Regions from separate parts of the Pseudomonas sp. R1-1 genome, predicted to be linked through region 3. Evidence: predicted binding sites of a transcription regulator. Region 3 holds the regulator's gene; each other region holds the start of a gene.
The links. The regulator FliA, encoded in region 3, starts transcription of late flagellar genes. The targets are predictions, from matches to a motif close to CTAAAGTTTNNNNNNNNNNNGCCGNTAA.
Positions count from the first base shown of each region.

Region 1: a site for FliA is predicted at 6,376-6,403, ahead of J3P75_RS06285 (flagellar protein MotY). Genes of this name have one in related genera too.
Region 2: a site for FliA is predicted at 4,420-4,447, ahead of J3P75_RS07255 (methyl-accepting chemotaxis protein). Genes of this name have one in related genera too.

Region 1 is NZ_CP071663.1:1,350,816-1,361,633, reverse strand. It holds gene J3P75_RS06320 (RnfABCDGE type electron transport complex subunit G) at 1-479, shown strand, start outside; gene J3P75_RS06315 (Rnf-Nqr domain containing protein) at 476-1,057, shown strand; gene nth (endonuclease III) at 1,054-1,692, shown strand; gene J3P75_RS06305 (PA3496 family putative envelope integrity protein) at 1,800-1,979, shown strand; gene J3P75_RS06300 (response regulator transcription factor) at 2,068-2,694, opposite strand; gene J3P75_RS06295 (hypothetical protein) at 3,202-3,918, shown strand; gene J3P75_RS06290 (argininosuccinate synthase) at 4,048-5,265, opposite strand; gene J3P75_RS06285 (flagellar protein MotY) at 5,395-6,309, opposite strand; gene pyrC (dihydroorotase) at 6,470-7,516, shown strand; gene rnt (ribonuclease T) at 7,513-8,190, shown strand; gene J3P75_RS06270 (peroxiredoxin) at 8,265-8,867, opposite strand; gene J3P75_RS06265 (bacterioferritin-associated ferredoxin) at 9,180-9,398, shown strand; gene bfr (bacterioferritin) at 9,599-10,072, shown strand; gene grxD (Grx4 family monothiol glutaredoxin) at 10,250-10,591, opposite strand; gene J3P75_RS06250 (molybdopterin oxidoreductase family protein) at 10,691-10,818, opposite strand, start outside.
Region 2 is NZ_CP071663.1:1,573,432-1,584,249, reverse strand. It holds gene J3P75_RS07275 (antibiotic biosynthesis monooxygenase family protein) at 1-86, shown strand, start outside; gene J3P75_RS07270 (DUF2025 family protein) at 251-577, opposite strand; gene J3P75_RS07265 (glycerophosphodiester phosphodiesterase) at 798-1,925, shown strand; gene J3P75_RS07260 (PepSY domain-containing protein) at 2,082-2,387, shown strand; gene J3P75_RS07255 (methyl-accepting chemotaxis protein) at 2,683-4,305, opposite strand; gene J3P75_RS07250 (transporter) at 4,582-5,604, shown strand; gene J3P75_RS07245 (inorganic phosphate transporter) at 5,844-7,457, shown strand; gene J3P75_RS07240 (LysR family transcriptional regulator) at 7,582-8,478, opposite strand; gene J3P75_RS07235 (SDR family NAD(P)-dependent oxidoreductase) at 8,601-9,359, shown strand; gene J3P75_RS07230 (multidrug/biocide efflux PACE transporter) at 9,408-9,845, opposite strand; gene J3P75_RS07225 (LysR family transcriptional regulator) at 9,935-10,789, shown strand.
Region 3 is NZ_CP071663.1:4,448,951-4,459,768, reverse strand. It holds gene J3P75_RS19975 (DUF6124 family protein) at 1-195, opposite strand, end outside; gene flhA (flagellar biosynthesis protein FlhA) at 861-2,990, shown strand; gene flhF (flagellar biosynthesis protein FlhF) at 3,002-4,342, shown strand; gene fleN (flagellar synthesis regulator FleN) at 4,459-5,289, shown strand; gene fliA (RNA polymerase sigma factor FliA) at 5,286-6,026, shown strand; gene J3P75_RS19950 (chemotaxis response regulator CheY) at 6,194-6,565, shown strand; gene J3P75_RS19945 (protein phosphatase CheZ) at 6,583-7,371, shown strand; gene J3P75_RS19940 (chemotaxis protein CheA) at 7,426-9,696, shown strand; gene J3P75_RS19935 (protein-glutamate methylesterase/protein-glutamine glutaminase) at 9,746-10,818, shown strand, end outside.

The DNA of each region.
Region 1 (10,818 bases), 3.1 Mb from region 3:
AATGGCTCGACGTGCTGCCGCCCGAGAGCTACGACAACCAGCCGCTGCAACAACCACTGAGTTTGACCGATACCCGACTGGACCACAGCCAGTTGAGCGCAGGCTATCGCGCGACCCTGAATGGCAAGCCTGTTACAATACTGTTGCACAGTCAGACTCAGGGCTATGTGGGCGTCATCGAATTGTTGATCGCCATCGAGCCGAATGGCAGGTTGCTCGCGGTGAAACCCTTGGAACAGCGCGAAACACCAGCGCTTGGCGGGCATCTGGCAGACCGGCCGAATGCCTGGCTACAGGCGTTTTCCGGCAAGTCGAGCGATGCGCCGACGGCAGCAGGCTGGGCGCTGAAAAAGGATGAAGGACAGTTCGATCAGATTGCCGGAGCGACCATCACTTCTCGCGCAGTCATCAATTCGGTGCATGACGCCCTGCGCTATTTTGATGACCATCGCGCCGCATTGCTGGGGAGTGGAACATGAAGCCGTCGCCGGGTCTGGCCCATTGCATGATGCTGCCGTTGCTGCTGGGCAGCAGTGGTTCACTGGTCAGCTCAATCGGCACGTTGTTGGTATTCAGCGTTGTCGTGGGTCTGTACGGTCTGTGCATGCGCGCGTTACGCCCGCGATTGACCGAAACAGGCCGAGTACTGGTCAGCGTCTTGCTCGCCGCCACGCTCAGCAGTTGCGCTGATGTGTTGGCGCAACGCTGGTTTCTGCCCTGGCAGCAAGCTTTCGGCCTGTATGTCAGCCTGATCGCCTTGCAATGTGTGGTGCTGGAATACAATGGCTTCTGGCGCCAGACACTGGCAGAGCGCGGCAAACTCTGCGCTCTGTTCGGTGCATTGCTGTTGCTGCTGGGGATATTGCGCGAGGTTGCAGGGAGCGGCAGTCTTGGCCGCAGCCCCTCAGACACTTGGCAAGGCATCGTCCTGTTCAGCGACGGACTTCCACTGATTAGCATGATCCCCGGCGCTTTTATTGTGTTGGCGCTGCTGTTGGCGGCGCGTCAGGCGCTGATTCGCCCGAAATTGAATTCAAAGGAAACGCATCGCCCATGAATGCCGCAAAACGTCTGGAGATTTTTCGCCGTCTGCATGAGGACAATCCGGAGCCGAAAACCGAACTGGCGTATTCATCGCCGTTCGAACTGTTGATCGCGGTGATTCTGTCGGCCCAGTCGACAGACGTGGGTGTGAACAAAGCTACGGCGAAGCTGTTCCCGGTGGCGAATACGCCGGCCGCGATGCATGCCTTGGGCGTTGAAGGATTGTCCGAATACATCAAGACCATCGGCCTCTACAACAGCAAGGCGAAAAACGTCATAGAAACCTGCCGCCTGCTGGTCGAACGCCACGGCGGTGAAGTGCCGCAAACCCGTGAAGAACTGGAAGCCTTGCCCGGTGTGGGCCGCAAGACCGCCAACGTGGTGCTAAATACCGCGTTCCGGCAACTGACCATGGCCGTCGATACCCACATCTTTCGGGTCAGCAACCGCACCGGCATTGCGCCGGGCAAAAATGTGGTTGAAGTGGAAATGAAACTGATGAAGTTTGTGCCCAAGGAATTCCTGCTCGACTCCCACCACTGGCTGATCCTGCACGGACGTTATGTGTGCCTGGCGCGCAAGCCGCGCTGTGGCAGTTGCCGGATAGAAGACCTGTGCGAGTACAAAGCAAAAACTTCTGACGATTGAGCGGCTATTGGAATAATTGATAAGCCGATTGAAAAAAACTTTTTTACCCGCCAACCGAATGTCGATATAAGGAGCGCCAAAGGCAAACTTGGCCGGGAGCTAACCTTATGAGTGCCGACAAAGAGCAATTGGACGTAGAAGACGATTTTGTCGCCGTTGAGGCCGACGAGGTAGAGCCCGTCGTAGAAGTTGCAAAGACCAACCTGAGCAAGCGCCGCACCATCGATAACCTGCTTGAGGAGCGCCGACTGCAAAGGCAATTGGCTGATTACGATTTTGATCTTTGATACTTGAAAGCCTCCCGAACCGGAGGCTTTTTACTTTCTGCAATTTACTGGATCCGGCCGGCCCATGACCTGTCAGCTTTCAGTATATTCAGACCAGACCGTTTCGCTGTGCCAGCTCGATCAGATCGACCAGCGAACGCGCGTTGAGCTTCAGTAACAAGCGCGTCTTGTAGGTGCTCACGGTCTTGTTGCTCAAAAACATGCCGTCGGCAATTTCCTTGTTGGTCTTGCCTCGCGCCAGCTGCTGCAAAACCATCATCTCCCGACCGGACAGACGATCCACCATGTCCGCTTCGCTGGCATTGCCCAGACTGGTGCGCACGGTGTGCAAGGCCTGGTTGGGAAAATAGCTGTAACCGGACAACACCGCCTTGATCGCACTGAGCAATTCGGTGAGGTCCTGCTGTTTGCACACATAGCCGGCGGCCCCCGATTGCATGCAACGCATCGAAAAGTGCCCGGGCGCCTGCGAAGTCAGCACCAGTACTTTTATAGGCATAGCCGTCGAGCTCAGCCGTGCGATAACTTCCAGGCCGTCAAGTTTCGGAATGCCAATATCCAGAATGACAATATCCGGCATTTGCTCTCGAGCAAGTTGTAACGCATCCACACCGTTATCCGTCTCTGCGATGACTTCGTAGCCATGACGCTCCATTAGCATACGCACCGCAAGACGAATGACAGGGTGATCATCCACGATCAGCACTTTATTCATGGGCAAGTCCAGTTTCGCTGTTCGAATTTTTAGAACACGCACAATAGCCCAGTCACTTGCTCCATGGCATGCCAGGGTTGACACGCACTTGCATCGAGAGACATCCCCTACAGCGATCGCGGATTAATCCTACAAAAAATCGCTAACTTCCTAAACATCTAACGCTTTTGGCTGTTTGGCCTACGGCAAGATTTCGCCTTTACTTTTGTTTCAGGGTGCGTCTGACAGCATCGGCAGCAGGATTGATCGCGATCTCTACCTGCGTTCCAACGCCGCTTGAAGCCGCCTGATCCGAACTGTGAAACATATGCCTTAACAATTGCACACATGCAGAAGCCGTCGCTTATACGGCTAGCGAAAAACCCCTCGATACATAAACACTTGAAACAAGATATTTATACCCAAGGCAATATTTTTTCTATAAATATGAACGCACAAAGCCCAACTAAAACAACTCAACCAACACAAACATTGACCATGAGAAAGATCAAAACAAAGAGCACAAAGATGATCAAACTAAAAAACAAGATCGCCAATCCAATGACGGTAATTGCCATATTTGCAGCCATCTCGGAAACATCCGCGGCGGTTTCCCTGCCTTTTCTAGACAATAAGGACAGGGAGATATATGTGTGGTTCCTTATAAGCTTTCCTTTCTACTTGCTGTTTCTTTTCTTTATCACCCTAAACTTCAACTATCGCTCCCTGTATTCACCGTCAGACTTTGATAAAGACAAGAACTTCCTTAAAGTGATAGATAGCAATGAACGCGACAGCAAGCGAAACACATCGTCTGCTGAACCCTGCGATCAGGGTACATTCGGGCTATCGAGTTGCATCGTCCTCAGCGAGTCCGGCAGTGTCGAGCGCAAAGATTCGTGCAAAGTCCACAATGCGGCAGATCCGCCGACGAATAGCGATGCGAAATCCAGTCAGATCGTTCAGCACAATATTCAATTGCCGGCGTGGGTCAGTCATTTGCATCTGATCGATGCGCGGGATGTCGATGCGGCGAAGGAACTGGCGACGATTCTGGACAACATCCGCAACCTTGATCGCAAAACGGCGCGAGTGATTGTATTTCTTTCCAATCACGTATCGGATGTCTTGCTTACCCAGCATGCGCTGCTGCAAGCCAGGCAAATCAAGAAAGGCTCCGGCAAAACGCTGTGCATCGTCTATAACCTCTGCTCACAAGCGGTGACGCGTCTGGGAACAGTCTGAAAATGAGCCACTGCCACGCGCCGGTGCCTGGAAAAATGCTCGGTCGGAGCAGCCACCCATTGATGCAAAAAGGGCGACCCTGTCTCAAAGACAAGGCCGCCCTTTTCATTGCGCGTCAGAGTGCAAGACTCAGAACAGCTTGCGACCCTTGTTGGCAGCAATGCGCATGCGCAGCGCGTTGAGCTTGATGAAGCCCGCCGCGTCGGCCTGGTTGTAAGCGCCGCCGTCTTCTTCGAAGGTCGCGATGTTGGAGTCGAACAGCGAATCGTCGGACTTGCGGCCAGTGACAATCACGTTGCCTTTGTACAACTTCAGGCGCACAACGCCGTTCACATTGACCTGCGACGCGTCGATCATCTGCTGCAGCATCAGACGCTCCGGGCTCCACCAGTAACCGGTGTAGATCAGGCTGGCGTATTTCGGCATCAACTCGTCTTTGAGGTGAGCGACTTCGCGGTCCAGGGTGATCGATTCGATGGCGCGGTGCGCGCGCAGCATGATCGTGCCGCCCGGGGTTTCGTAGCAGCCACGGGACTTCATGCCGACATAGCGGTTTTCGACAATGTCGAGACGGCCGATACCGTGAGCACCACCGATCTTGTTCAGCGTCGCCAGCACGGTGGCCGGAGTCATTTCAACGCCGTCCAGCGCAACGATGTCGCCGTTACGGTAGGTCAATTCCAGGTATTGCGCTTTGTCAGGAGCGTTCTCCGGGGAGACGGTCCATTTCCACATGTCTTCTTCGTGCTCGGTCCAGGTATCTTCCAGCACGCCGCCTTCATAGGAGATGTGCAGCAGGTTGGCGTCCATCGAGTACGGCGATTTCTTTTTGCCGTGACGTTCGATCGGGATTGCGTGCTTCTCGGCGTAGTCCATCAGCTTCTCGCGGGACAGCAGGTCCCACTCGCGCCAAGGGGCAATCACTTTCACGCCTGGCTTGAGCGCGTAGGCGCCCAGCTCGAAACGCACCTGATCGTTGCCCTTGCCGGTGGCGCCATGGGAAATGGCATCGGCGCCGGTTTCGTTGGCGATTTCGATCAGGCGCTTGGCGATCAGCGGACGTGCGATGGAAGTACCCAGCAGGTACTCGCCTTCGTAAACGGTGTTGGCGCGGAACATCGGGAAGACGAAATCACGCACGAACTCTTCGCGCAGGTCATCGATGTAGATTTCTTTGACGCCCATGGCCTGGGCCTTGGCGCGGGCCGGCTCGACCTCTTCGCCTTGACCGAGGTCGGCGGTGAAGGTCACCACTTCACAGTTATAAGTATCCTGCAGCCACTTGAGGATCACCGAAGTGTCCAGGCCGCCGGAATACGCCAGAACGACCTTGTTTACGTCCGCCATGCCATCACTCCACGGGGTTCTACGGAAAGCCGGGGAGTCTACCGCTCCAACGCGATAATTTACAGAGGCGCGACAGCTTAAGACGACAAAGCGACAGAATCTGTCGAGAGCGCGACGATGACCGGCGAGTCAGGAAGTCGCCGCAGCAGTGGCTGGCGTACCCGCTTGTGGCGTCGGAGCCGGGGCTGTCGTCGGTGCGACGCGCGCCAGTTTCACGTTGACGCGACGATTCTTCGCCCGGTTGGCTTTGTTGGTGTTCGGCACAATCGGATACTGCTCGCCATGGAAACGCACAGTGATCTGCGACTCCTGAATGCCATTGGCCTTGAAGAAGTCAACCACCGCCAGCGCTCGGCGGCGCGACAGTTCACGGTTGGTCAGGCGATTGCCGCTGTTGTCCGAGTGGCCGTCGAGTTCGATGTGGTTCACCGACGGGTCAGCCTTCATGTATTCGAGCATCACTTGCAGTTTGGCTTTGGCAGCCGGGTCGAGATCAACGCCTTCGCCGGGAAAGCCGATCTGCGATTGCTTGATCTGGTCAAAATTCTGCGGCAACAACTTCGCCACACAAGTCTGATAATCGTTGAAGGCCTTGCTGAACTTGACCGGCAGCAGACGCACTTCCGAGACCCGGCCATCGCCCGATGCACGGCGCACGACCGGACTGCGACCGTCCAGCAGGCCGCTGATCAGCCCGCCGGCCTGCGACTGCGAACTGTTGAACAGGACATTGCCGCTGCCCAGCCGCACGCTGCCCAGATTGATGTCGCCACGCCCCGGCTGCCAGGGTGCAGCGGCCGCCAGCAAGGTCGCCGAACCGCCGCCGAGCATGGCGTTGTAGGCGTTGAGGCGGAAGATCGCCTGCTCGCCGGCCTTGCGCACGAACTCGCCCGAACCGAAATCGGTGATCGGCTGGGTCAGACGGCACTCGAACTTGTCGCCGGCGACCGTCCACTCAATGTTCTCCAGACGTGTCTGGTAGGTGAGCGCCATCGCAGGGAGGCTGGCAAACACACTGAGCAAGGCTAGATAACGCTGGCGCACGGGAGGCTCCATTGGCTTGTGAAACACAAACACCGATTCACACAATGTTTACGGCATACCTTCGGGATATCGGACGCTTGCCGCAAAACTTGATAGCGGGTGCCTGCAAGAGTCTTTTCCGGTAGCATTCGCCTCAGTTTGACCCGCCTGGAAGCCCCCCATGTCCGACCGCCTGACCCTGCTGCGTCCCGACGACTGGCACATTCATCTTCGCGATGGTGCCGTGTTGACCAATACCGTTGCCGATGTGGCTCGCACCTTCGGGCGCGCGATCATCATGCCCAACCTGGTGCCACCGGTGCGCAACGCCGCTGAAGCCGACGGCTATCGCCAGCGGATCCTCTCTGCCCGCCCGGCCGGCAGTCGCTTTGAGCCGCTGATGGTGCTGTACCTCACCGACCGCACCCAGCCCGAAGAAATTCGTGAAGCCAAGGCCAGCGGTTTCGTGCATGCCGCCAAGCTGTACCCGGCCGGTGCGACCACCAACTCCGATTCCGGTGTCACCAGCATCGACAAGATTTTCCCGGCACTGGAAGCCATGGCCGAAGTCGGCATGCCGCTGTTGATCCATGGTGAAGTCACCCGTGGCGACGTCGATGTGTTCGACCGCGAAAAGATTTTCATCGACGAACACATGCGCCGTGTCGTCGAGCGGTTCCCGACGCTGAAAGTGGTGTTCGAACACATCACCACCGGTGACGCCGTGCAGTTCGTCAACGAGGCTTCGGTCAACGTCGGCGCGACCATCACCGCGCATCACCTGCTGTACAACCGCAACCACATGCTGGTGGGCGGGATTCGGCCGCACTTCTATTGCCTGCCGATCCTCAAGCGCAATACGCATCAGGAAGCCTTGCTCGATGCGGCCACCAGCGGCAGCGCGAAGTTCTTCCTCGGTACCGACTCGGCCCCGCACGCCCAGCACGCCAAGGAAGCCGCCTGCGGCTGCGCCGGCTGCTACACCGCGTACGCCGCGATCGAGATGTACGCCGAAGCGTTCGAACAGCGTAACGCTTTGGACAAGCTCGAAGCCTTCGCCAGCCTCAACGGCCCGCGCTTCTACGGCCTGCCGGTAAACACCGATCGCATCACCCTGGTTCGTGAAGAATGGACCGCCCCGACCAGCCTGCCTTTCGGCGAGCTGACCGTTATCCCGCTGCGCGCCGGTGAAAAACTGCGCTGGCGCCTGCTGGAGGAACACGCGTGAGTGAAGAGCATTTCGACGACGAGCTGGACGGTCAAAATGGCGGCGGCGGTTCCCGTCATCCGATGGCAGCACGTTTTCGCGGCTACCTGCCGGTTGTCGTCGACGTAGAAACCGGAGGCTTCAACGCGGCCACCGATGCCTTGCTGGAGATCGCCGCGACCACCATCGCCATGGATGAAAAGGGTTTTGTGTACCCGGATCACACCTACTTCTTCCGCGTCGAGCCGTTCGAAGGCGCCAACGTCGAAGCGGCGGCGCTGGAGTTCACCGGCATCAAACTCGATCATCCGTTGCGCATGGCGGTCAGCGAAGAAACCGCGCTGACCGACATCTTCCGCGGCATTCGCAAGGCGCTGAAGGCCAACGGCTGCAAGCGGGCGATTCTGGTTGGGCATAACAGCAGCTTCGATCTGGGCTTCCTCAACGCGGCAGTTGCGCGTCTGGACATGAAGCGCAACCCGTTCCACCCGTTCTCCAGTTTCGACACCGCGACGCTGGCCGGTCTGGCCTACGGTCAAACCGTGCTGGCCAAAGCCTGCCAGGCCGCCGGCATCGATTTTGATGGCCGCGAGGCGCACTCGGCGCGTTACGACACCGAGAAAACCGCTGAGCTGTTCTGCGGCATCGTCAACCGCTGGAAGCAGATGGGCGGCTGGGAAGACTTCGACGACTGATCGTCAGCGATCAAATCCCGCGCATGAAAAAACCGGCCACGTGGGCCGGTTTTTTTTTACCTCGACGTTGCGCCTTACAGGGCAGCAGCGTTCTCGGTCAGGTAAGCCGCAACGCCTTCTGGCGAAGCGTTCATGCCTTTGTCGCCTTTCTTCCAGTTGGCAGGGCAGACTTCGCCATGCTCTTCGTGGAATTGCAGCGCGTCGACCAGACGGATCAGCTCTTCCATGTTACGGCCCAGCGGCAGGTCGTTGATGATCTGCGAGCGGACAACGCCCTTGTCGTCGATCAGGAACGCGCCACGGAACGCCACGCCGCCTTCGGACTCAACGTCGTAGGCCTTGGCGATGTCGTGCTTCATGTCGGCTGCCATGGTGTATTTCACCTGGCCGATGCCGCCATTGTTGACCGGGGTGTTGCGCCACGCGTTGTGGGTGAAGTGCGAGTCGATCGACACAGCGATCACTTCAACGTTGCGTGCCTTGAAGTCGGCCATGCGGTTGTCCAGAGCGATCAGCTCGGACGGGCAGACGAAGGTGAAGTCCAGCGGGTAGAAGAACACCAGGCCGTATTTGCCTTTGATGGCCGAGGACAGGGTGAAGCTGTCAACGATCTCGCCATTGCCGAGTACGGCCGGGACGGTGAAGTCAGGGGCTTGTTTGCCTACGAGTACGCTCATTGATATCTCCTGGTGTAAAGACTTGAAGTTCAGGGTCCGGGCCAGCCTGCCACCCTCAGGCGACAGCCCTGTGACACGAACCCTCTTCGCAAGGGACGACCATCATACACTGCGTTTTTCGCCTGTCCTCAACGGATTTTCCACGTCGGCCGTCCGTTGAGCATTTATAAGGACAGGCAAACGGCGCTCAAACACCGTTCGTCAGTCATGGGCCAAATAAGACCGAAACCCTCCGCAAAGCACTTTGACAATCATTCTCGTTAACATTAAGATCCATCGCAATTGAGTCACAACCAGCGACGGTTCTTACTTATGTATGTTTGCCTCTGCACTGGCGTCACCGACGGACAGATCCGCGAAGCGATCTATGAAGGTTGCTGCAGCTATAAAGAAGTTCGCCAGGCGACCGGCGTCGCCAGCCAGTGCGGCAAATGCGCGTGCCTGGCCAAGGAAGTGGTCCGCGAAACCCTGACCAAGCTGCAAACTGCTCAGGCCGCGATTCCCTACCCTGCAGAATTTACCGCCGCCTGATCAGCCCAAATTCAGAGAACCGGACTTATGTCCGGTTTTTTTATGCCTGAAAATCAATCGCTTAGCGTCAAGACGCGGAACACAAACATTCTTATTCCGATTAATTTTCATATATTATTCAATAACTTAGGTTTGACACTTATAAGTGTGAAGCTCAAACTCCGCCTTATATACCGCGATTACAGGGCAGGACTCCGATCATGAAAGGCGACATTACCGTCATCCAGCATCTCAACAAGATCCTCGCCAATGAGCTGGTCGCGATCAATCAGTACTTTCTGCATGCACGCATGTATGAAGATTGGGGTCTGAACAAGCTCGGCAAGCACGAATACAAAGAATCCATCGATGAGATGAAACACGCGGACAAGCTCATCAAGCGCATCCTGTTCCTTGAAGGCCTGCCGAACGTGCAGGACCTGGGCAAGCTGCACATCGGCGAGCACACCCGCGAAATGCTCGAGTGCGATCTGCGTATCGAGAAGACCGGCCACGCCGATCTGAAGGCCGCCATCGCCCATTGCGAAACCGTTGCCGACTTTGGCAGCCGTGAACTGCTCGAAGACATTCTCGAGTCCGAAGAAGAACACATCGACTGGCTGGAAACCCAACTGGGCCTGATCGACAAGATCGGTCTGGAAAACTATCTGCAATCGCAGATGGGCGAAGAGTAAGTCAGCGCCCGCTGAACGCCAGACACTAAAAAGCCCCGCCCTCTTTGGAGGTGCGGGGCTTTTTATTGCCTGGCGCGTTGTAGGAGTGAGCCTGCTCGCGATGGCGGTGGGTCAGTCAATACTTCAACCAACTGACAGAACGCTATCGCGAGCAGGCTCGCTCCTACAGAAAAGCGATCAAGCTTCGGACTTGTTCGCCGCAGCGGCTTCGACAGCCGACTTGATGGTGCTCTGCAGCGAACCGTCTTGCGCCATCTCGGTCATGATGTCGCTGCCGCCGATCAGCTCACCGCCAACCCACAGTTGCGGGAAAGTCGGCCAGTTGGCGTACTTCGGCAGGTTGGCGCGGATTTCCGGGTTCTGCAGGATGTCCACGTACGCAAACTTTTCGCCACAGGCCATGACAGCCTGCGCAGCTTTTGCGGAGAAGCCGCACTGCGGGGCATTCGGCGAGCCTTTCATGTAAAGCAGAATGGTGTTGTTGGCAATCTGCTCTTTAATCGTTTCGATGATATCCATGGAGCACCTCGGCTGAACTTTCCGACTCATGGGTCGGCACGGTGGCGCATTGTAACGGAATCCCGAGCGCGCTGCTCGGTCTCCCCGACAGACACATGCTCAGGCCGCCACCACCGTCACCGGCACACCATTGAGCGCCGCGTTGCCGGACAACTCATCGAGTTGGCATTCATCGGTCAGGTCGTTGGCACTCGAGCCCGGCTGGCCGCTGGCAATTGCCATTTGCA
Region 2 (10,818 bases), 2.9 Mb from region 3:
TTCAGGCGCGTGGACGCTCGCAGTGGTATTCGGAGTTCAGCACTCGGGTGTGCCGGGTTGAGCGCGAGTATGCATTCGGGCATTAAGGATGGCGGCGCCCAGCAAGCCGCCATCGCCAGCAGGCTGGCTCCCACAGGGATCGGTGAATACCTCAATTCCCTGCTAGTTCCCATAGGGTTTTAGGCTCGCCACGAATCCATTGTGGGAGCCAGCCTGCTGGCGATGGCGGCTACCGGGTCACCGCAAGGCTTCAGCCCCGCACCAGACTGCGCACCGCCACGATCTCCGGCACTTGCACCTTGCTCATGTAAACGCGCAGCGGTTCGGTGATGTTGATCCGGTCGTCGATGTGTTGATCCAGCAGCAACTGGATCAACCCGCGTTTAAGGGTCATGGTCTGTTCGGTCGTGGGGGCCCAGACGAATTCGCTGGCGGCGATGATGCCGTCGTCGGCGACGTCCATCCCGAACGAGTCTTCGCTGAATCTGACGATGTATTGACCGGTCTTGCGATTGAGGCCGACGAAGCCCTTGAGGTCGTCGGCGGCCTGGCAGATGAGTTGGGAGGTGATGCGCATGGTAAACCTCGCGAATGATGATCGATGGTTTACACGCAGGGCCACTGAGCGGCGCACCCTCTGCCGGGGTGTCTGCCGAGGGCAAGCGTACTGCAAACGGCGCCACAAACGTGCAGGAAAATTCGCTTTTAATACGTTTATGTCGGTCCTGCGCTGGCACCCGAGCGCTTCAGTTGTTAAAACAGTCCTCTTTGAAATTGCCTGCGAAAGGAACTCGAACATGCCCGCTACTTTTACCAAAAGCGCTTTGGTCCTGAGTCTGCTGCTCGGCCTCGGTCAGGCGCAGGCCGCCAGCCACAGCGATCCTGAAGCCATCGCCGCGGCCCACGGCATCCCGCACCCGGCGGTGATCGCTCACCGTGGCGCGTCGTTCGATGCGCCGGAATCCACCGCCGCCGCTTACCGACTGGCCCGCGATCTGGGCGCCGATTATCTGGAAATGGATTTGCAGCGCAGCAAGGACGGCGTGTTGTTCGCCCTGCACGACGACAATCTGCAGCGCACCACCGACGTTGCGAGCAAATTTCCGGAACGCAAGGACAGCCCGGCCACCGCGTTCACCATGGCCGAACTGAAAACCCTCGACGCCGGTAGCTGGTTCAACGCCAAGTACCCGGACCGCGCGCGCCCGTCCTATGCCGGGCTGAAGATTCTGACCCTCGATGAAATCATCGACATCGCTCGCGCCAATCCACAGCACAAGCCGGGCCTGTACATCGAAACCAAAGAGCCGCAGCTGTTTCCCGGCATCGAACATGACCTCAAGGAAAAACTCCAGGACCGCGGCTGGCTGAGCCCGGCCGGTTCGAAACTGGCGAAAAGCGCGCTCGGCGTCGGCCAGGGCAAAGGCAAGGTGATCCTGCAGACGTTCGACAAGAACAGCCTGCAATTGCTGGAAAAGGAAATGCCGCAAGTACCGAAGATCCTGCTGTTGTGGGTCGGCGAAGGCAGCATCGAGCCGAAATCGAACGTGACCTTTGCCGCTTCCGGCGAAAAGGACAAGAACGTTTTCTACGGTAAACAGGAACCGAAGTCCGAAGCTGAATTCAAGCAGTGGGTCGACTACGCCAAGGCCCAAGGCGCGATCGGCACCGGCCCTTCGGCGAAGCTGAGCCATGGCGGTGACCAGAGCTATTCGGATCTGGTGCAGCCGTGGATGAATCAGTACACCCATGATCAGGGCATGCTCGTGCACGTCTACACCGTCGATGAGCCGGTGGATTACGAGAAAGTGATGGCGGCCGGTGTCGATGGCATCTTTACCAACCGCGCCAGTGAACTGTTGAAGTTTTACCAGCGCCCGGCGGCTGGCAGTGTTGATGAAGTTTTGAAGAAGAACGGTTTCTGAGCCGTTATCCAGTCGCCTGCTTCGCGAGCAGGCTCGCTCTCACAAAGAGCAGTTTTATCGCGAAGCAGAGATTTAAGGGTGAGTTAAGTTGCGCTGGTTAATCTGAACTCACTTACACAGATCAACCACTTCAACGCACAACCAAGGAATGAACCGATGAAAACTTTGACTGCCCTGTTTACCGCCGCTGCCCTGACCCTCACCACAGGCCTGGCTCAGGCCGACGTACGCATCGACCAGATCCCGCAACTGGTGAAAGACGGCAAGATCAAGTCGCTGGAATCGATGAACGCCGAGGCGCTTAAACTGCATCCGGGTGCGACCATTACTGACACCGACCTGGATAACCACTTCAACGGTTATGAGTATGAAGTTGAACTCAAGACCGCTGACGGCAAAGAGTTCGATGTGGACTTTGATGCAACTACCGGCAAGGTGTTGAGCAACAAGCAAGATACTTGATAGAGCGCTGGTAAAGAGCCGCACGATTTAACGATCGTGCGGTTTTTTTGTGGCTGGGGTTTGACGTGAGGTTTGGGGTGACTGGGAAATCGATTCCCCCTCACCCCAGCCCTCTCCCCCAGGAGAGGGAGCCGATTTGCGGGCCGCTCAAATCTGAGTTCGGCAAGTTTGGCGCAATTCACACATTCCCTGCGGTCAGTCCCCTCTCCCTCTGGGCGGTCCGACGTTTCGGGAGGGTTAGGGTGAGGGCCAAGCCATCACGCCGTAAAAACTGACACACCACGCCCCAAACCAATCAGGCACCCAACCGCGCCGTCACTTCATTCAACTGCCCCGACAGCCCATGCAGATTCTGGCTGGCACTCTCGGTGCGCTGCACGTTATCCAGATTGGTACTGGCAATCGCGGTGATTTCAGTCAGGTTGCGCGAGATGTCTTCGGCCACCGACGTCTGCTCCTCAGCCGCGGTAGCGATCTGCCGGTTCATGTCGCGGATCGCTTCCACCGCATGAGTGATGCGCTCGAGCATCGCGCCAGCTTGGGTGACTTGCTCGACGCTTTCATCGCTGCGCGCCTGGCCATTATCGATGGCGTGTGCAGCGTCCACCGCGCCGGTCTGCACGCTCTGGATGATCTGGTTGATTTCGATGATCGATTCTGCGGTGCGCTGTGCGAGGTTGCGCACTTCGTCGGCGACCACGGCAAAGCCACGTCCGGCCTCGCCAGCGCGTGCTGCTTCGATGGCGGCGTTGAGCGCGAGCAGGTTGGTCTGTTCGGCGATGCCGCGAATCACTTCCAGCACTTTACCGATGCGCCCGCTGTCGGCTTCGAGGCGGCGGATCACGGTGGCGGTGTTGGCGATTTCGCCGCGCATCTGGGTGATCGAATGGATGGTGGTCTGCATGACCTTCTCGCCCTGCTGCGCCGACTGATCGGCGTCGTCGGCAGCGCGAGCGGCGTCGGCGGCGTGGCGCGCGACTTCCTGGGCGGTGGCGGACATTTCGTTCATCGCCGTGGCCACTTGATCGGTGCGGTTGAATTGCTCGTTGGTGCCGCCGGCCATGGTCGTGGCGATGGCGTTCAGCTCACCGCTGGCGCTGTCCAGATCGCTGGCACTGCGCTGCAAACGGGTGAAGGTGTCGGCGAGGAAATCGCGCAAGGTGTTCGCTGCAGTGGCGAGGTTGCCCAGCTCGTCGTGCCGCTCGTTGGTCACACGCGCGGCGAGTTGGCCGCGACTCAATTGGCTCACATAGTCGATGAGTTTGCGGATCGGCTCGACCAGGTTGCGGTTGACCAGCCACAGGCTCAGCAGGCCGATCAGCAGCCCCGACGCGAGCATCACCAGCAAGCCGATCCAGACCGTGCGATCGGCGCCGGCACTGATCAATGCCGACTGCTCGGTACCCTGCTGGCGCAGTTCAGTCACCAGTTCGCTCATCTGATCGCTGGTCGCGCGGTCGACGCCTTTGACTGCCGCATCGCCTGCCGCCGGATCACCGCTGGCGGCGACGTAGGCATCGCGGCCCTTCTGGTAGGCCGCGCCGAGTTGGCGGTGTTCGTCACGCAGGCGTTCGATGCGGCTTTTCAGGCGCGGCTCGATGCCGCGCTGGCCGGCCAGTTCACCGAGGATTTTCTGTACGTCGCGCTGACGGTCTTCGAACTGCCCCCAGTACTTGGCCAGATCAGCCGGCTGCTTGCCGCGCAGCAAGACGTTTTTCCATTCCTGCACCTGCACCTTGAATTGCAGGTTGGCTTCGTCGATCAGTTGCGACGTGTGCAACGGACCGGCAAGCAACTGGCTGTAACTCCGTACGCCATTGGACAGGAAATGGAAGCAGGCCAGCGCGATCAACAGCACCGCCAGCAGACTGCCACTCAACAGGGCGAGCATTTGCGCTCTCAGGGATTTTTGCAGCATCGAAGGTACTCACGACAGGGGTGGAGCACGCCCGGAACGAGCGTGAAAAATGGCCGGACCTCCCTGTCGGCGAACCTTGGCTCAAAGCCAATGGCGCGCAACCTAACTCAGCTGAGATCGGCGTGCCAGAGCCCTTCTTGAGAATCTTCCGACAGCCGGTAAGGCATTGATTTGGCGCCGTTTTACTGTCACATAAATGTCATGTGACATTGCGATGATGCCGCTCAGGTGAATCTGTAAAACCCGCATCAGCCGCCCTCCTCGCAGCGAGCCGCCATGAACCACAGCCTCGATATCAGCCATCGCGATCCAGACCTGTTCGGTTTGCTCTATGGCTTCCGTTTTCTGCCCGGCGAACGCGGTCGCGAAGTCGATTCAGCGACGGCGTTGCGCTGTTTGCAGGACGACAGCGACAGCGGCGAATTCCTCTGGCTGCACCTGAATCTGGCCCACGCCGCCTGTGAGCGCTGGATGAAAAGTCATTTGCAGTTGCCGGAAGAATTTTTCGAAGCGCTGCATGAGGGCTCGCGTTCGACACGCATCGAGCATGTCGACTCAGCGTTGCTGGCGGTGGTCAACGACGTGGTGTTCAACCTCAGCAGCATGGTCTCCTCGGACGTGTCGACGCTGTGGGTTTGTGTGCGCAGCAAACTGATCGTCAGCGCGCGCCTGCAACCGCTGCACTCGGTGGACAAATTGCGCTCGTCGGTGAAGGCCGGCGAGCGCTTTCGTTCGCCGTCGGAATTGCTCGTGCACCTGCTGCGCGATCAAGGCGAGGTGCTGACGCAGATCGTGCGCAAGACCAGTTTGAGCGTCGATCAGGTCGAGGACGAATTGCTCTCTTCGCGGCTGTCGACCAACCGCGCCGAACTCGGCGCCAACCGCCGCGTGCTGGTGCGCCTGCAACGCTTGCTGGCGCTGGAACCGGGTTCGCTGCTGCGCCTGCTCAACCGCCCGCCGCCGTGGTTGCAGAAGGAGGATGTGAAGGAGTTACGCAAGTCCACCGAGGAGTTCGCGCTGATCATCAACGACCTCACCGCCCTCGGCGAGCGGATCAAGTTGCTCCAGGAAGAGATCGCCGCCAACCTCAACGAACAAAGCAACCGCACGCTGTTCACCCTGACCGTGGTGACGGTGCTGGCGCTGCCGATAAACATCATCGCCGGTTTCTTCGGCATGAATGTCGGCGGCGTGCCGTTATCGCAGGACCCACACGGGTTCTGGGTACTGGTCGCGCTGGTGGCGACGTTCACCGTGATCGCCGGGCGCTGGGCGTTTCGCAAGCGTGGGGATTATTGACCACATATTCCACCGTTCCCCTGTGGGAGCTGGCTTGCCAGCGATAGCATCAGGTCAGCCAACACCCATGTTGAATGTCAGTCCGCCATCGCTGGCAAGCCAGCTCCCACAGGGGACTTCGGCGTTCTTAAGATCAATGGTCAGACTAATCAGGCAAACACTGATCTGCCGCAGTCTCTCTGTAACATTCTGCAACGATCATGGGCGACATTCCTTCCCTCGCTGAGGATTGTCCGCTCATGGCTACTCCCTCCCTGACCGCCAGCCCCGCCTCTGCCGCCAGCGGCAGGCCGGCGCTGGACAAGAAACCCGGCCCGTTCACTTATGTGATCTTTTTCGCGGTACTGGCCATGGGCATGCTGTTCACCGCCTATAGCCTGATGCACGACATGCACGAACTCGGCACGGTGGTGACCACCTGGACGCCGTTTCTGCTGCTCGGCGTGGCGCTGCTGATTGCGCTGGGCTTCGAGTTCGTCAACGGTTTCCACGATACGGCCAACGCGGTGGCGACGGTGATCTACACCCACTCGCTGCCGCCGAATGTGGCGGTGGTCTGGTCGGGCTTTTTCAACTTTCTCGGCGTGCTGCTTTCCAGCGGCGCGGTAGCGTTCGGCATCATCGCGTTGCTGCCGGTGGAGTTGATTCTGCAGGTCGGTTCGTCGGCTGGGTTCGCGATGATTTTCGCTTTGCTGATCGCCGCCATTCTGTGGAACCTCGGCACCTGGTGGCTGGGGCTGCCGGCGTCGTCTTCGCACACGCTGATCGGCTCGATCATCGGCGTCGGCGTGGCCAATGCGCTGATGCACGGCCGCGACGGCACCAGCGGTGTCGACTGGGCGCAGGCAACCAAGATCGGTTACGCCTTGCTGTTGTCGCCGCTGGTGGGTTTCGGTTGCGCCGCGCTGTTGCTGCTGGCACTGCGCGCCTTCGTCAAGAATCGCTCGCTGTACAAGGCCCCCGAAGGCACCACGCCGCCGCCGTTGTGGATTCGCGGTTTGCTGATCGCCACCTGCACCGGCGTGTCCTTCGCCCACGGCTCCAACGACGGACAAAAAGGCATGGGCCTGATCATGCTGATTCTGGTCGGCACCTTGCCGATGGCCTACGCCTTGAACCGCACCATGCCGGAAGAACAATCGCTGCAGTTCGCCGCTGTGGCGCAAGTCACCCAGCAAGCGCTGGTGAAAAGCTCACCGCTGCCGGCACCGGCCGATCCGCGCCCGATCCTTTCCGATTACGTACGCAGCAAGGAAGCCACACCGCAACTGATTCCCGCCCTCGCCGCGTTGACCGGGCACATTGGCGAAGAAGTCAAAGGCTACGGTTCGCTGGCCAAGGTTCCGGCCGAAGCCATGGGCAACGTGCGCAACGACATGTACTTGGCCAGCGAAAGCATTCGCCTGATGGACAAGAACAAGGTTGGCAATTTCGACGCCGATACCAGCAGCAAACTCCAGTTGTTCAAACAGCAGATCGATAACGCCACGCGCTTTATTCCGCTGTGGGTGAAGATTGCCGTGGCCATTGCGCTGGGGCTTGGCACCATGGTCGGCTGGAAACGCATTGTGGTGACCGTCGGCGAGAAAATCGGCAAGACCCACCTGACTTATGCGCAAGGTGCCTCGGCGGAAACCGTGGCGATGCTGACCATCGGCGCGGCAGACATGTTCGGTTTGCCGGTCTCGACCACCCACGTGCTGTCGTCCGGTGTGGCCGGGACCATGGTCGCCAATGGCGGCGGGTTGCAGATGAAGACCATCCGCAATTTGCTGATGGCGTGGGTGCTGACCTTGCCGGCGGCGATCCTGCTGTCGGGCAGCCTGTATTGGCTGTTCACCCAGATCTTTTGAGCAATCGGGAATCCCTGTGGGAGCTAGCCTGCTAGCGATTGCAATCTGTCAGTTCATATCAATGGTGACTGACACACCGCAATCGCTAGCAGGCTAGCTCCCACAGTTTTATGAGTGGTGTCAGTCAGAGCGTCGACCGAACCACCTCCCCCAGCCAATCCATAAACACCCGCACCCGCAATGGCAAATGCCGTTGCCGCGCATACAGCAATGAAATCGGCATCGCCGGTGCGGTGTATTGCGGCAGCACGGTAACCAGTTCGCCGTTATCCAGATGCGGCTGCATGCCGGTGCGCGGTACCTGAGTCAGGCCAAAGCCACCGAGGCACGCCGCCTCGTAAGCATCGGTGCTGTTGACCGTGATGCTGCCGGCCATCGGCAATCGCCGCACCTCGCCGCCCTCCTCGTAGACAAAACCTTCCGAACGCGACCCCAGCACGCCGACGTAATGCACCAGCCGATGCTGCGCGAGATCCTCCAGGGTTTGCGGCACGCCGTAGCGTTCAAGGTACGCGGGGCTGGCGCAGTTGATCATCGAGAAGTCGCCGAGGTGCCGCGCCACCACCGATTGATCCGGTTGCGCGCCGACGCGCAGCACGCAGTCGAAGCCTTCGCTGAGCAGATCGACACGGCGGTCGGTGCTGCTGATTTCCAGTTGTAGATTCGGGTGCTGCTGCATGAACTGCGGTAGGCGCGGCATGACCAGACGCCGGGCGAGAATGTTCGGCATGTCGACACGGATGCGCCCGGTCAGCGAGGCCTCGTCCTGGCGGAACAAGCCTTCAATCTCGTCCATGTGCGACAGCAGATCCTTGCTGCGCTCGTACAGGACCATGCCGTCCTGGGTCGCTTGCACCTTGCGCGTGGTGCGCTGCAACAAGCGCGTACCGAGCAGGGCTTCCAGCGCCTGCACATGCTCGGACACGGTCGAGCGCGGCAGACCCAGGCTTTCGCCGGCGAGGGTGAAACTCGACAGTTCGCTGACCCGCACGAAGGTGCGCAGCAGTTCCAGTTTGTTCATTTTGGCGCCCCGCGATTGTTCGGCTGATCCGATCAGTGATTCCGCTTTCACTCTGTTTATCAGCTTGGGACGGATAAATAAACTTTGATCCATCCCCACTCAACGCAATCGGAGCAAGCCCCATGAACTGTAAAATCGCATTGATCACCGGCGCCAGCCGTGGCCTCGGCAAAAACGCCGCGCTGCACCTCGCCGCGCAAGGCATCGACATCATCGGCACTTACCACAGCCGCGCTGACGAGGCGCAAGCGCTGGTCAGCGAACTGCAAGCGCTCGGCGCCAAAGCGGTCATGCTGCAACTGGACGTTGGCCGCAGTGACAGCTTTGCCGATTTCGGCGCGCGGGTTGAGCAGGCCTTGCAGCACACTTTCGACCGTCAGCGCTTGGATTTTCTGGTCAACAATGCCGGGATTGGCGTGCACGCGTTGTTCACCGACACCACCCCGGAGCAGTTCGATCTGCTGATGAATGTGCAGTTGAAAGGGCCGTTTTTTCTGACTCAACAGTTGCTGCCGCTGATCAACGATGGCGGGCGCATCATCAATGTTTCCAGCGGCCTGACCCGCTTCAGCCTGCCCGGTTACGGTGCTTATGCAGCGATGAAAGGCGCGATGGAAGTGCTGACGCGTTATCAGGCCAAGGAGCTGGGCGCACGGCAGATCGGCGTGAACATTCTTGCGCCGGGCGCCATCGAGACTGATTTTGGTGGCGGTGCCGTGCGCGACAATTCGGCGTTGAATGCGATGGTCGCCAGCAACACGGCACTGGGGCGTGCCGGGCAACCGGACGATATCGGCGGCGCGCTGGCGCTGTTGCTGTCCGACGGCGGTCGGTGGATCAACGGCCAGCGTGTCGAGGCTTCCGGCGGCATGTTTCTCTGATTTGAAACGAAAAAAAATCGCAGCCTTCAGTGGCTGCGATTTTTGCGTTTAACCCTGACAGACGTTGCGCGATACGAAGCGCTCGCGCAGCACGTCATAACCCCAGTGATAAACGTAGGTGTACGGCAGGAAAAACAGCAGCACACCGATATCGAGCAGCAGCGCCTGCCACAGGCTGACCGACAGCCACCAGGCGATCAACGGCACGCCCATCACGATCAAACCGCCTTCGAATAGCAGCGCATGCACCACTCGCACCCAGGCGTTATGGGCAACGTTCAGACGCACCAGCACCTGATCAAAGAACCGGTTGAACACCACGTTCCAGCCCAGCGCCAGCAGCGCGATCAGCACGGTGACCGCGCCCATGTCGAGCAGCGGTTTTTGCAACAGCCACGCCAGCAACGGTGTGCAGATCAGGATCGCTAGCAGCTCGAAACCGATGGCCTGGAAAATACGTTCAGTGATGGATTTGTCGGCAGTCATGGTCGGGCTCCTTGGGTGAAGATGGTTGCAATGATCAATCCTCACACCGATACTTCATAATCAATAACCATCGATCAAGGCGATAGTTGATGATCTCGCAGGAAGTGCTGTTGGCGTTCGTGCAGGCGGCGACGCAAGGTTCGTTTTCCGCAGCGGCACGCAAACTGGGGCGCAGTCAGTCGACCATCAGCGCGGCGGTGGCCAGCCTGGAGATCGATCTGAATGTGGTGCTGTTCGACCGCAGCAGCCGCAAACCGACGTTGACCCCGGCCGGGCATGTCCTGCTGCAAAGGGCCGAGGCGATTCTGGCGGCGAGCAATCGTCTGGAAATGACCGCACGGCAATTGTCGCAAGGCGTCGAGCCGAAGCTGACGGTGGCGATTTCCGACACCTATCAGTCGTATCGATTCGAGGCGGCGCTGGTGGAGTTCGAACAGCGCTACCCGGACTTGCAACTCGAATGCCTGATCGCCGAATGCGAGGACTTGATCGAACTGGTCCAGCGCGGCCGCGCGCATCTGGCCTTCGCCGAAATGCAGGAAAATTATCCGCCCGACCTGGTGACCTCGACCGTGGCCGAACGCACCGAGATCGCCCTGTTCGTCAACCGCGAGCATGCGCTGGCAAAGCTTGAGCAGGTGGATCAGCAAATGCTGGAGGACCATCGCGAGTTGCGCCTGGCGACCATCGTCAATCCATATGACAGCCGCGGCAAAGGCCGGGTGTGGTCGGCGCCGAGCTATCTGATGCTGATGGAAATGGCCGAAAAAGGGTTTGGCTGGGCACCGCTGCCGCGCTGGCTGGCGCAGCGCTATGGCAATGAATTGCTGGTGGAACTGAACGTGCGCGGCTGGCCGAAACCGGTGTTTGTCGATGCGCTGTGGTCACGCCTTTATCCACCGGGGCCGGCGGGGAGCTGGTTGCTGGGGAAGATGCTGGAATAGTGGCGCTGCCAATCGCTAGCAGGCTAGCT
Region 3 (10,818 bases):
CAGCAGTTCTTCGTTTTTGAAGTCGGCGGTGACGGCGTACATCGTGCGTTTTTTACGCGGCGGTGGCGGGGAGCCGGGCGGGCAGAGGTAGTGATCGAGGGCGCGGTCGGCAGCGTCGTGGAGTTTGTTGGAATCGAGGGATTCGTAGGGGGAGGTGGGGTCGGTTTCGGGTGGATTGGGGGTTGGTTTGATCATGGTGGAGCTCCTGAGGTTATGGAGCCACTCTTTTCCCTGTCGCTAAACAGGTGAAGGTGGCAGCTGTACGCAGGTTAGCGAACCGGTCTCAGGCACCCCGGTAGACCCGAAGGTCTCCCGCATACAGCCGCCATAACGTTATTGCGGGCGAAGATCTCCGCAACGTTGCTACGAACGCTGATGCACTGAGAGAGTCCGGGTCGCTAAACCCGATCGCTGATTCGTCAGCGACCGGACCACAATAGAACCCGACCCCAAAGCGCACAAGCCGGCGGATTCTGGCTTGGCTGTAGGCAATGGCGCAAGGATTTGTAGTTTGGAAGGCGTGTCTGGAGGTGTCTTTTAAACGGCTTCGTTTAAAGCAAGAAATTTGTGCCGGACATAAGGGCCTCATCGCGAGCAGGCTCGCTCCCACAGTTTGGAATGCACTTCAATCTGACATTTGGAATGCTGTCCCCTGTAGGAGTGAGCCTGCTCGCGATGGTTTTTCAGTCGATGAATTCGAACCAGACACACCGCTATCGCGAGCAGGCTCACTCCTACAGGGGGCGTGTTTATCCCTTCCTGTTTCATCTCCCCGGCAAAAGTTGGAAGGCTTCTTGCAATAGCCGCCGTGCGCCCACTCGGGGCGTCAAAAGTTTGCTTTAAAGGAACGGGGAAAACCGGTGGATCGCTCTCAGTTATTCAACACTGCTCGCACAAACGTTGCCGACCTCAGTCGAGGCAATCTGGGCGTGCCGTTGTTGCTGCTGGTGATGCTGGCGATGATGATGTTGCCGGTGCCGCCGTTCCTGCTCGACGTGTTCTTTACCTTCAACATCGCGCTGTCGATTGTGGTCCTGCTGGTCTGCGTGTATGCGCTGCGGCCGCTGGATTTTGCGGTGTTCCCGACCATTCTGCTGGTCGCGACGCTGTTGCGACTGGCACTGAACGTAGCCTCGACGCGGGTGGTGATGCTTCACGGTCAGGACGGCCACGCCGCCGCCGGTAAGGTGATCCAGGCCTTCGGTGAGGTGGTGATCGGCGGTAACTACGTGGTCGGTATCGTGGTGTTCGCGATCCTGATGATCATCAACTTCGTCGTGGTGACCAAGGGTGCCGGGCGGATTTCCGAGGTGAGCGCGCGCTTCACCCTCGATGCGATGCCCGGCAAACAAATGGCGATCGACGCCGACCTCAACGCCGGCCTGATCGATCAGGCCCAGGCCAAGGCGCGCCGCCAGGAAGTCGCGCAGGAGGCCGAGTTCTACGGTTCGATGGACGGTGCCAGCAAGTTCGTCCGCGGTGACGCCATCGCCGGCCTGCTGATTCTGTTCATCAACCTCATCGGCGGCATGGCCGTCGGTATCTTCCAGCACAACATGGGTTTTGCTGACGCCGGCAAGGTGTACGCCTTGTTGACCATCGGTGACGGTTTGGTGGCGCAATTGCCATCACTGTTGTTATCGACAGCGGCGGCGATCATGGTGACCCGTGCTTCCGGCTCGGAAGACATGGGCAAACAGATCAATCGGCAGATGTTCGCTTCGCCGAAAGCGCTGGCCGTGGCCGCAGGTTTGATGGCGGTGATGGGCCTGGTGCCGGGCATGCCGCACTTCTCCTTCCTGAGCATGGCCGCGCTGGCCGCGGGCGGCGCCTACCTGTTCTGGAAAAAGCAGAACGTCGCCAAGGTCGTGGCGCTGGAAGAGGTCAAGCGTCAGCAGGAACTGCTGCCGTCGCCGGCCCGCGCCATGGAAACCAAAGAGCTGGGCTGGGACGACGTGACGCCCATCGACATGATCGGCCTGGAAGTCGGCTACCGCCTGATTCCGCTGGTGGACCGCAATCAGGGTGGGCAGTTGCTGGCGCGGATCAAGGGCGTGCGCAAGAAGCTCTCGCAGGATCTGGGCTTTCTGATGCCGACCGTGCACATCCGTGACAACCTCGACCTGGCGCCGAGCGCCTATCGCCTCACGCTGATGGGCGTGATCCTGGCGGAAGCCGAGATCTACCCGGATCGCGAACTGGCGATCAACCCGGGCCAGGTCTACGGCACGCTCAACGGTATCAACGCCAAAGATCCGGCTTTTGGCCTGGAGGCGGTGTGGATCGAAATCAGCCAGCGCGCCCAGGCGCAGTCGCTCGGCTACACCGTGGTCGACGCCAGCACCGTGGTTGCGACGCACTTGAACCAGATTCTGTACAAGCACTCCAGCGAGCTGATCGGCCACGAAGAAGTCCAGCAACTCATGCAGTTGCTGGCCAAGAGCTCGCCGAAACTGGCGGAAGAGCTGGTGCCGGGTGTGGTGTCGCTGTCGCAGTTGCTCAAAGTCCTGCAAGCGTTGCTCGCCGAACACGTGCCGGTGCGCGATATCCGCAGCATCGCCGAAGCCATCGCCAACAACGCCGCCAAGAGTCAAGATACCGCCGCGTTGGTGGCCGCCGTGCGGGTCGGCGTATCCCGTGCAATCGTCCAAAGCATTGTAGGCACTGAGTCCGAGCTGCCTGTGATCACCTTGGAACCAAGGTTGGAACAGATATTGCTCAATAGTCTGCAGAAGGCAGGACAAGGCTCGGAAGAGGGTGTTCTGCTGGAGCCAAGCATGGCCGAGAAGCTGCAACGTTCGCTCATCGAAGCGGCGCAGCGTCAGGAAATGCAAGGTCAGCCGGTGATCCTGTTGGTCGCCGGCCCGATCCGCGCGATGCTCTCGCGCTTTGGCCGCCTCGCCGTCCCCGGACTGCATGTGCTGGCCTACCAGGAAATACCGGACAACAAGCAAGTGACCATCGTTGCGACAGTAGGGCCCAACGGCTGAGGTAGTGGTTTATGCAAGTTAAGCGTTTTTTCGCCGCCGATATGCGTCAGGCCATGAAGCTGGTTCGCGATGAGCTGGGCGCTGATGCCGCCATCATCGGTAACCGCCGCATTGCCGGCGGCGTCGAGTTGACGGCAGCACTGGATTACAAATTGTCGGCGCTGGCGCCACGGGTTCCGAACATGGAACTCGAGGACGAGCTGCGCAAGACCCAGTCGCGCATCGTCACCGCACAGGCCGAATTGAGCCTGCGTGGCGAAGCCGACGGCAACACCAATCAGCAGTTGTTCGCCGGGCTGCCGTTGACGGCCGGCCTGCCGCTGACCGCTGCCGAACCGTTGACCGAGCCGACCTACGCTGCACCGGCGCGTCCGGCCGCAGCGCCTGCGCAGGCTTCGGCGGGCGTCGATCCGCGTGCGCTGGATTCGATGCGTTTTGAGTTGAACAGCCTGCGCGAACTGATGGAAGTGCAGCTCGGCACGCTGGCCTGGAATCAGCTGCAGGGCAGCCGCCCGGCGCAAGCCAATCTGTATCGCCGTTTGCAGCGCATTGGCCTGTCGGGCCCGCTGTCGCGCGATCTGCTGGCGATGATCACCGATATCGAAGAGCCGCGTCAGGCCTGGCGCATGTTGCTCGCGCATCTGGCGCGGATGATTGCCGTACCGGAAGTCGAGCCGCTGGAAGAGGGCGGTGTGATTGCGATGGTCGGCCCGGCGGGCATGGGCAAGACCACCACGCTGGCCAAGCTGGCGGCGCGTTATGTGCTCAAGTACGGCGCGCAGAATGTGGCGCTGGTGAGCATGGACAGCTTCCGCATCGGTGCGCAGGAACAACTCAAGACCCTGGGGCGCATTCTCAATGTGCCGGTGACCCACGTCGATCCGGGCCAGTCGCTGGTACAGGCGCTCGATCCGCTGCTGCGCAAGCGCGTGGTGCTGATCGATACCGCCGGCCTGCAGGCCAGCGATCCGGCGCTGCGCATGCAGCTGGAAAGCCTGGCCGGGCGGGGCATTCGCTCAAAAAATTATCTGGTCCTGGCAACCACCAGCCAGAAACAGGTTCTAACCGCCGCTTATCATAGTTACAAGCGTTGCGGGCTGGCCGGCTGCATTCTGACTAAACTGGATGAAACAGCCAGTCTTGGTGAAGTGTTGAGCCTGGCGATCAGTCATGAATTGCCGGTCGCGTACCTGACCGATGGCCCACGGATTCCGGATGATCTGCATCTGCCGCGCCGTCATCAACTGGTCAGCCGCGCCGTCAGCGTGCAAATGCAGGAAGAACCCAGCGAAGAAGCCATGGCTGACATGTTCGCTGATATCTATCACAGCCCGACCAAGCAGGTTGGCTGAGGTAATCATGAACAGTTTTTGTACCTACATCGATGGTCTGCCACGCATTGTTCCGATCCGGAACGCGCAGCCAGTAATGTGGCCTCCGTCTATGCAAGACAAGGTAAAGAAATAACATGGGCAGCATGCATCCCGTACAGGTGATCGCGGTGACCGGCGGCAAAGGTGGCGTCGGCAAGACTAACGTGTCAGTGAACTTGTCGCTGGCGCTGGCAGAGCTTGGCCGTCGGGTCATGCTGCTGGACGCCGACCTCGGTCTGGCGAACGTCGACGTTCTGCTGGGGCTGACCCCCAAACGCACGCTGGCCGACGTGATCGAAGGCCGCTGTGAACTGCGCGACGTGCTGTTGCAGGGCCCGGGCGGGATTCGCATCGTGCCGGCGGCGTCCGGCACGCAGAGCATGGTCCACCTGAGCCCGGCGCAGCACGCCGGCCTGATTCAGGCGTTCAGCGACATCGGCGACAATCTCGACGTGCTGGTGATCGACACCGCTGCGGGCATTGGGGACTCGGTGGTCAGTTTCGTCCGCGCCGCGCAGGAGGTGTTGCTGGTGGTATGTGACGAGCCGACCTCGATCACCGACGCCTACGCACTGATCAAATTGCTCAACCGCGATTACGGCATGAACCGCTTCCGCGTCCTCGCCAACATGGCGCAGAGCCCGCAGGAAGGGCGCAACCTGTTCGCCAAGTTGACCAAGGTCACGGACCGTTTCCTTGACGTCGCCCTACAATATGTCGGCGCCGTCCCGTATGACGAAAGCGTGCGCAAGGCCGTGCAGAAACAACGCGCCGTCTACGAAGCCTTTCCACGCTCCAAATGCGCCCTGGCTTTCAAGGCCATCGCGCAGAAGGTCGACACCTGGCCGCTACCGGCCAACCCGCGCGGCCATCTGGAGTTTTTCGTCGAGCGTCTCGTGCAGCAAACCGCAGGGCCTGTGATATGACCGCCAGTGGCATGAATCTTTACAAGAAGTCGGCGCGTGACGCGCAGTACGAGTTGATCGAGCGTTACGCGCCACTGGTCAAGCGCATTGCCTATCACTTGCTGGCACGGTTGCCGGCCAGTGTGCAGGTCGAAGACCTGATCCAGGCCGGGATGATCGGCCTGCTCGAAGTGTCGACCAAATACGACGCCAGCAAGGGCGCCAGTTTCGAAACGTACGCGGGCATTCGAATCCGCGGCGCGATGCTCGATGAAGTGCGCAAAGGGGACTGGGCGCCACGCTCGGTCCACCGCAATACCCGGATGGTCAGCGACGCGATTCGCTCGATTGAAGCTAAAACCGGCCGTGACGCTAAAGATCACGAGGTTGCGGCCGAACTCCAATTGAGTCTCGACGATTATTACGGGATTCTGAATGACACTTTGGGCAGCCGCCTGTTCAGTTTCGACGACCTCTTGCAGGACGGCGAACACGAAGGGCTGCACGAGGATGGCGCCAGTGCTCATATGGAGCCGTCACGCGATCTGGAAGATGAACGCTTCCAGGCCGCGCTGGCGGACGCGATTGCCAATTTGCCGGAGCGTGAGCGACTGGTGTTGGCGCTGTACTACGACGAAGAGCTGAACCTCAAGGAAATCGGTGAAGTCCTTGGCGTCAGTGAATCGCGGGTCAGCCAGTTACACAGCCAGTGCGCGGCCCGTTTGCGGGGGCGTTTGGGGGAGTGGCGAGCGCGCTGAAGGCAGTGTGGGGACACTGCGAAACGAGGCTGGTGCGGTGATGAACGGCGCCGGTCTCGATCCGTTGTGCTCCAGACAAACTTTAAGTGCTGCGCCAATTGATTGAAGTGGCGCGTCCAGGTGCTGGGCGCGTTTAAGACTGCTTGGAGGTCGAATTGAACAAAGACATGAAAATCCTCATCGTTGATGACTTCTCAACGATGCGGCGGATCATCAAGAACCTGCTGCGCGATCTTGGGTTCACCAACACCGTCGAGGCCGATGATGGCGTAACCGCCATTCCGGTCCTCAACAGCGGCAGCATCGACTTTCTGGTAACGGACTGGAACATGCCGGGCATGACCGGTATCGACCTGCTGCGCCACGTGCGCGCCGATGAAAAACTCAAGCACCTGCCGGTGCTGATGGTGACCGCTGAAGCCAAGCGCGAGCAGATCATCGAAGCCGCTCAGGCCGGTGTGAACGGCTACGTGGTCAAACCTTTCACGGCTCAGGCGTTGAAAGACAAAATCGAGAAGATTTTCGAACGCATCGGCTGAGAACGCGCGGGGGAGCTATGGAGCATAACGAATCTTCACAGGGCGATTTTGAATCGACCCTGAAAAAACACGCGGTCGAACTGGTCGAAAGCCTTGAAAAGGGCAGGTTCGGCGACGCGGTGCAACTGATCCATGAGCTCAATCAGACCCGTGACCGTGGCCTGTATCAGGAAGTGGGCAAGCTCACGCGTGAACTGCACAGTGCGATCGTCAATTTCCAGATCGATCCGCACATGCCGCAGGCCGAGGAAGTGTCGCAAATCACCGACGCCACCGAACGCCTGGGCTATGTGGTCAAGCTGACGGAAGCCGCGGCCAACCGCACCATGGATCTGGTGGAAAGCGCCACACCGGTGGTCAACAGTCTGGCCGATGAAGCCCAGACGTTGAGCGCCGATTGGGGTCGCTTCATGCGTCGCGAGGTCGGGGCTGAAGAGTTCCGCGAGCTGGCGCGCCGGGTCGACGGTTTTCTGTCACGCAGCAGCACGGACAACCGTGCGGTGTCGAGCAATCTCAACGACATCCTGCTGGCCCAGGATTACCAGGACCTCACCGGTCAGGTGATCAAGCGCGTGACCCAACTGGTCACCGAAGTCGAAAGCAATCTGCTCAAACTCGTCCTCATGGCCAGTCAGGTCGACCGCTTTGCGGGCATCGAACATGACCGTGCTGCGATGCTTGCCGAAAAAGATCCACAAAAACATCTCTCGCAGGGTGAAGGTCCGCAGATTCATGCCGATAAACGAGAAGACGTTGTGTCCGGTCAGGACGATGTGGACGATTTGTTATCCAGCCTTGGATTCTAGAGTTTCGGAATTTCGGGTTTTTTGGGTTTTTAGACCTGTAGGAGCACCCCATTAATGAGCTTCGGCGCCGATGAAGAGATCCTTCAGGATTTCCTGGTTGAGGCCGGCGAGATTCTTGAGCAACTGTCCGAACAACTGGTCGAGCTGGAAAGCCGCCCGGATGACGCAGACCTGCTCAACGCAATTTTTCGCGGTTTCCACACTGTAAAAGGGGGCGCCGGCTTCCTTCAGCTCAATGAGCTGGTGGAGTGCTGTCACATCGCCGAAAACGTGTTCGACATCCTCCGTAAGGGTGAGCGTCGCGTTGATGCAGAACTGATGGACGTCGTGCTCGAAGCACTGGACGCGGTGAACAGCATGTTCAGCGAAGTCCGCGAGCGTGCACCGATCACCGCCGCCACGCCAGAACTGCTGGCCGCGCTGGCGCGTCTGGCCGAGCCGCAAACCGCTGACGAAGCCCCGGCTTCGCCAGTGGCTGAGATGATCGAGGAACTGGTCGTCGAAGGCGACGCATCCGGCGACATCACCGATAACGAATTCGAGCAGTTGCTGGACTCGCTGAACGCCGTCAAGGCCGAAGCCGAAGCCCCGGCCGCTGCGGCCCCTGCGCCGGCCGCCGATGTGCCGGCCAGCGATGAAATCACCGACGCCGAGTTCGAGTCGTTGCTCGATCAGTTGCACGGTAAAGGCCAGTTCGCGGTTGACGCGGTAGCGCCGACTGCAGCGGCTCCGGCCGCACCGGCCAAGGGCGACAGCTCCGATATCACCGACGATGAATTCGAAGCGCTGCTTGATCAGTTGCATGGCAAGGGCAATTTTGCTGTCGATGCGCTGGAATCGGCTATCGCCTCGGCACCTGCAGCCGCCGCCCCGGCCGCCGCCGCAGCCGGCAGCGACCTGATCAGCGATCACGAATTCGAATCGCTGCTCGACGAATTGCACGGCAAAGGCAAGTTTGACGCCAGCGCCGCAACGGCTGGCTCCGCATCAAGCGTGGCCACGCCGGCCGCCAAGGCTCCGGCTGCCGCTGCTGCTGCGCCAAAAGCTGCGCCGAAGCCTGAGCCAAAAGCCGAAACGCCAAAACCCGCCGCCGCGGCTGCACCGGCCCCAGCCCGTGCGCCTGCCTCGCCACCGCCTGAAAAACCGGCGAGCGAAGCCGAGACCACCGTACGTGTCGACACTGCGCGTCTGGACGAGATCATGAACATGGTCGGCGAACTGGTGCTGGTGCGTAACCGTCTGGTGCGCCTGGGCCTCAACAGCGGCGACGAAGCCATGTCCAAGGCCGTGTCGAACCTCGACGTGGTCACCGCTGACCTGCAGACCGCCGTGATGAAGACGCGGATGCAGCCGATCAAGAAGGTCTTCGGGCGCTTCCCGCGTCTGGTTCGCGATCTGGCGCGTCAGCTCAAGAAAGAGATCAACCTGGAACTGGTGGGTGAAGAAACCGACCTCGACAAAAACCTTGTCGAGGCCCTGGCCGACCCGCTGGTCCACTTGGTGCGCAACGCCGTCGACCACGGCATCGAGTCGCCGGAAGAACGCGAAGCGTCGGGCAAGGCCCGTGGCGGTCGTGTGGTGCTGGCGGCCGAGCAGGAAGGCGACCATATCCTGCTGTCGATTTCCGATGACGGCAAAGGCATGGACCCGAACGTGCTCCGTGCGATCGCGGTAAAACGCGGCGTGATGGACAAGGACGCGGCCGATCGCCTGAGCGATACCGAGTGCTACAATTTGATTTTCGCCCCGGGTTTCTCGACCAAGACCGAGATTTCCGACGTGTCCGGCCGCGGTGTCGGCATGGACGTGGTGAAGACCAAGATTTCCCAGCTCAACGGTTCGATCAACATCTACTCGACCAAGGGCCAGGGCTCGAAGATCGTCATCAAGGTGCCGCTGACCCTGGCGATCATGCCGACGCTGATGGTCATGCTTGGCAACCAGGCGTTTGCGTTCCCGCTGGTCAACGTCAACGAGATCTTCCACCTCGACCTGTCGACCACCAACGTCGTCGACGGTCAGGAAGTGGTGATCGTGCGCGACAAGGCGCTGCCATTGTTCTACCTCAAGCGCTGGCTGGTCAGCTCCGCCGCTCACGAAGAGCAGCGTGAAGGCCATGTGGTGATCCTTTCGGTGGGCACTCAGCGGATCGGCTTCGTCGTCGATCAACTGGTCGGTCAGGAAGAAGTGGTCATCAAGCCATTGGGCAAAATGCTGCAGGGCACTCCGGGCATGTCCGGCGCCACCATCACCGGTGACGGCCGCATTGCACTGATTCTCGATGTTCCAAGCATGCTCAAGCGTTACGCCACAAAGCGTATTTGAATCCGGGGCGGCGGGGCGCTGACGTCCCGCTGCACCTAATGGAGTGTTTATGGCAGTCAAAGTCCTGGTGGTGGACGATTCGGGGTTTTTCCGCCGCCGCGTCTCGGAAATTCTTTCTGCGGACCCGAGCATTCAGGTGGTCGGCACTGCAACCAACGGTAAAGAGGCGATTGATCAGGCGCTGGCGCTCAAGCCGGACGTGATCACCATGGACTACGAGATGCCGATGATGGACGGCATCACGGCGGTGCGGCACATCATGCAGCGCTGCCCGACCCCGGTGTTGATGTTCTCTTCGCTGACACACGAAGGCGCGCGGGTAACCCTCGATGCGCTGGACGCCGGCGCGGTGGATTTCCTGCCGAAGAATTTCGAAGACATCTCGCGCAATCCCGAGAAGGTCAAGCAACTGCTCTGCGAAAAGGTTCACAGCATTTCGCGCAGCAACCGTCGTTTCAGTGCCTACAGCGCTCCGGCGCCTGCCGCTGCGCCAGCACCGACGCCTGCTCCGGCGGCGCCGAGCTACAGCAGCCACAGCAGCCCTGTTCCGGCACGTCCGGCGCCTGCACCCGCGCGCGCCTCGGCGGCCAGCGCTGCGTCTGCGGCACCGAAACGCAAAGCCTACAAACTGCTTGCCATCGGTACATCGACGGGCGGCCCGGTCGCGCTGCAACGTGTATTGACGCAATTGCCAGCGAACTTCCCGGCGCCGATCGTGCTGATCCAGCACATGCCGGCGGCGTTCACCAAGGCTTTTGCCGAACGCCTCGACAAGCTCTGCCGCATCAGCGTCAAGGAAGCCGAGGACGGCGACATCCTGCGTCCGGGCCTGGCGTTGCTGGCACCGGGTGGCAAGCAAATGATGATCGACGGCCGTGGCGCGGTGAAAATCCTCCCGGGCGACGAGCGTCTGAACTACAAGCCGTGCGTCGACATCACTTTCGGCTCGGCGGCAAAATCCTACGGCGACAAAGTGTTGGCGGTGGTACTGACCGGCATGGGCGCCGACGGCCGCGAAGGTGCGCGTCTGCTCAAGCAGGGCGGCAGCGCGGTGTGGGCGCAGGACGAGGCCAGTTGCGTGATCTATGGCATGCCGATGGCCATCGTCAAAGCTGATCTGGC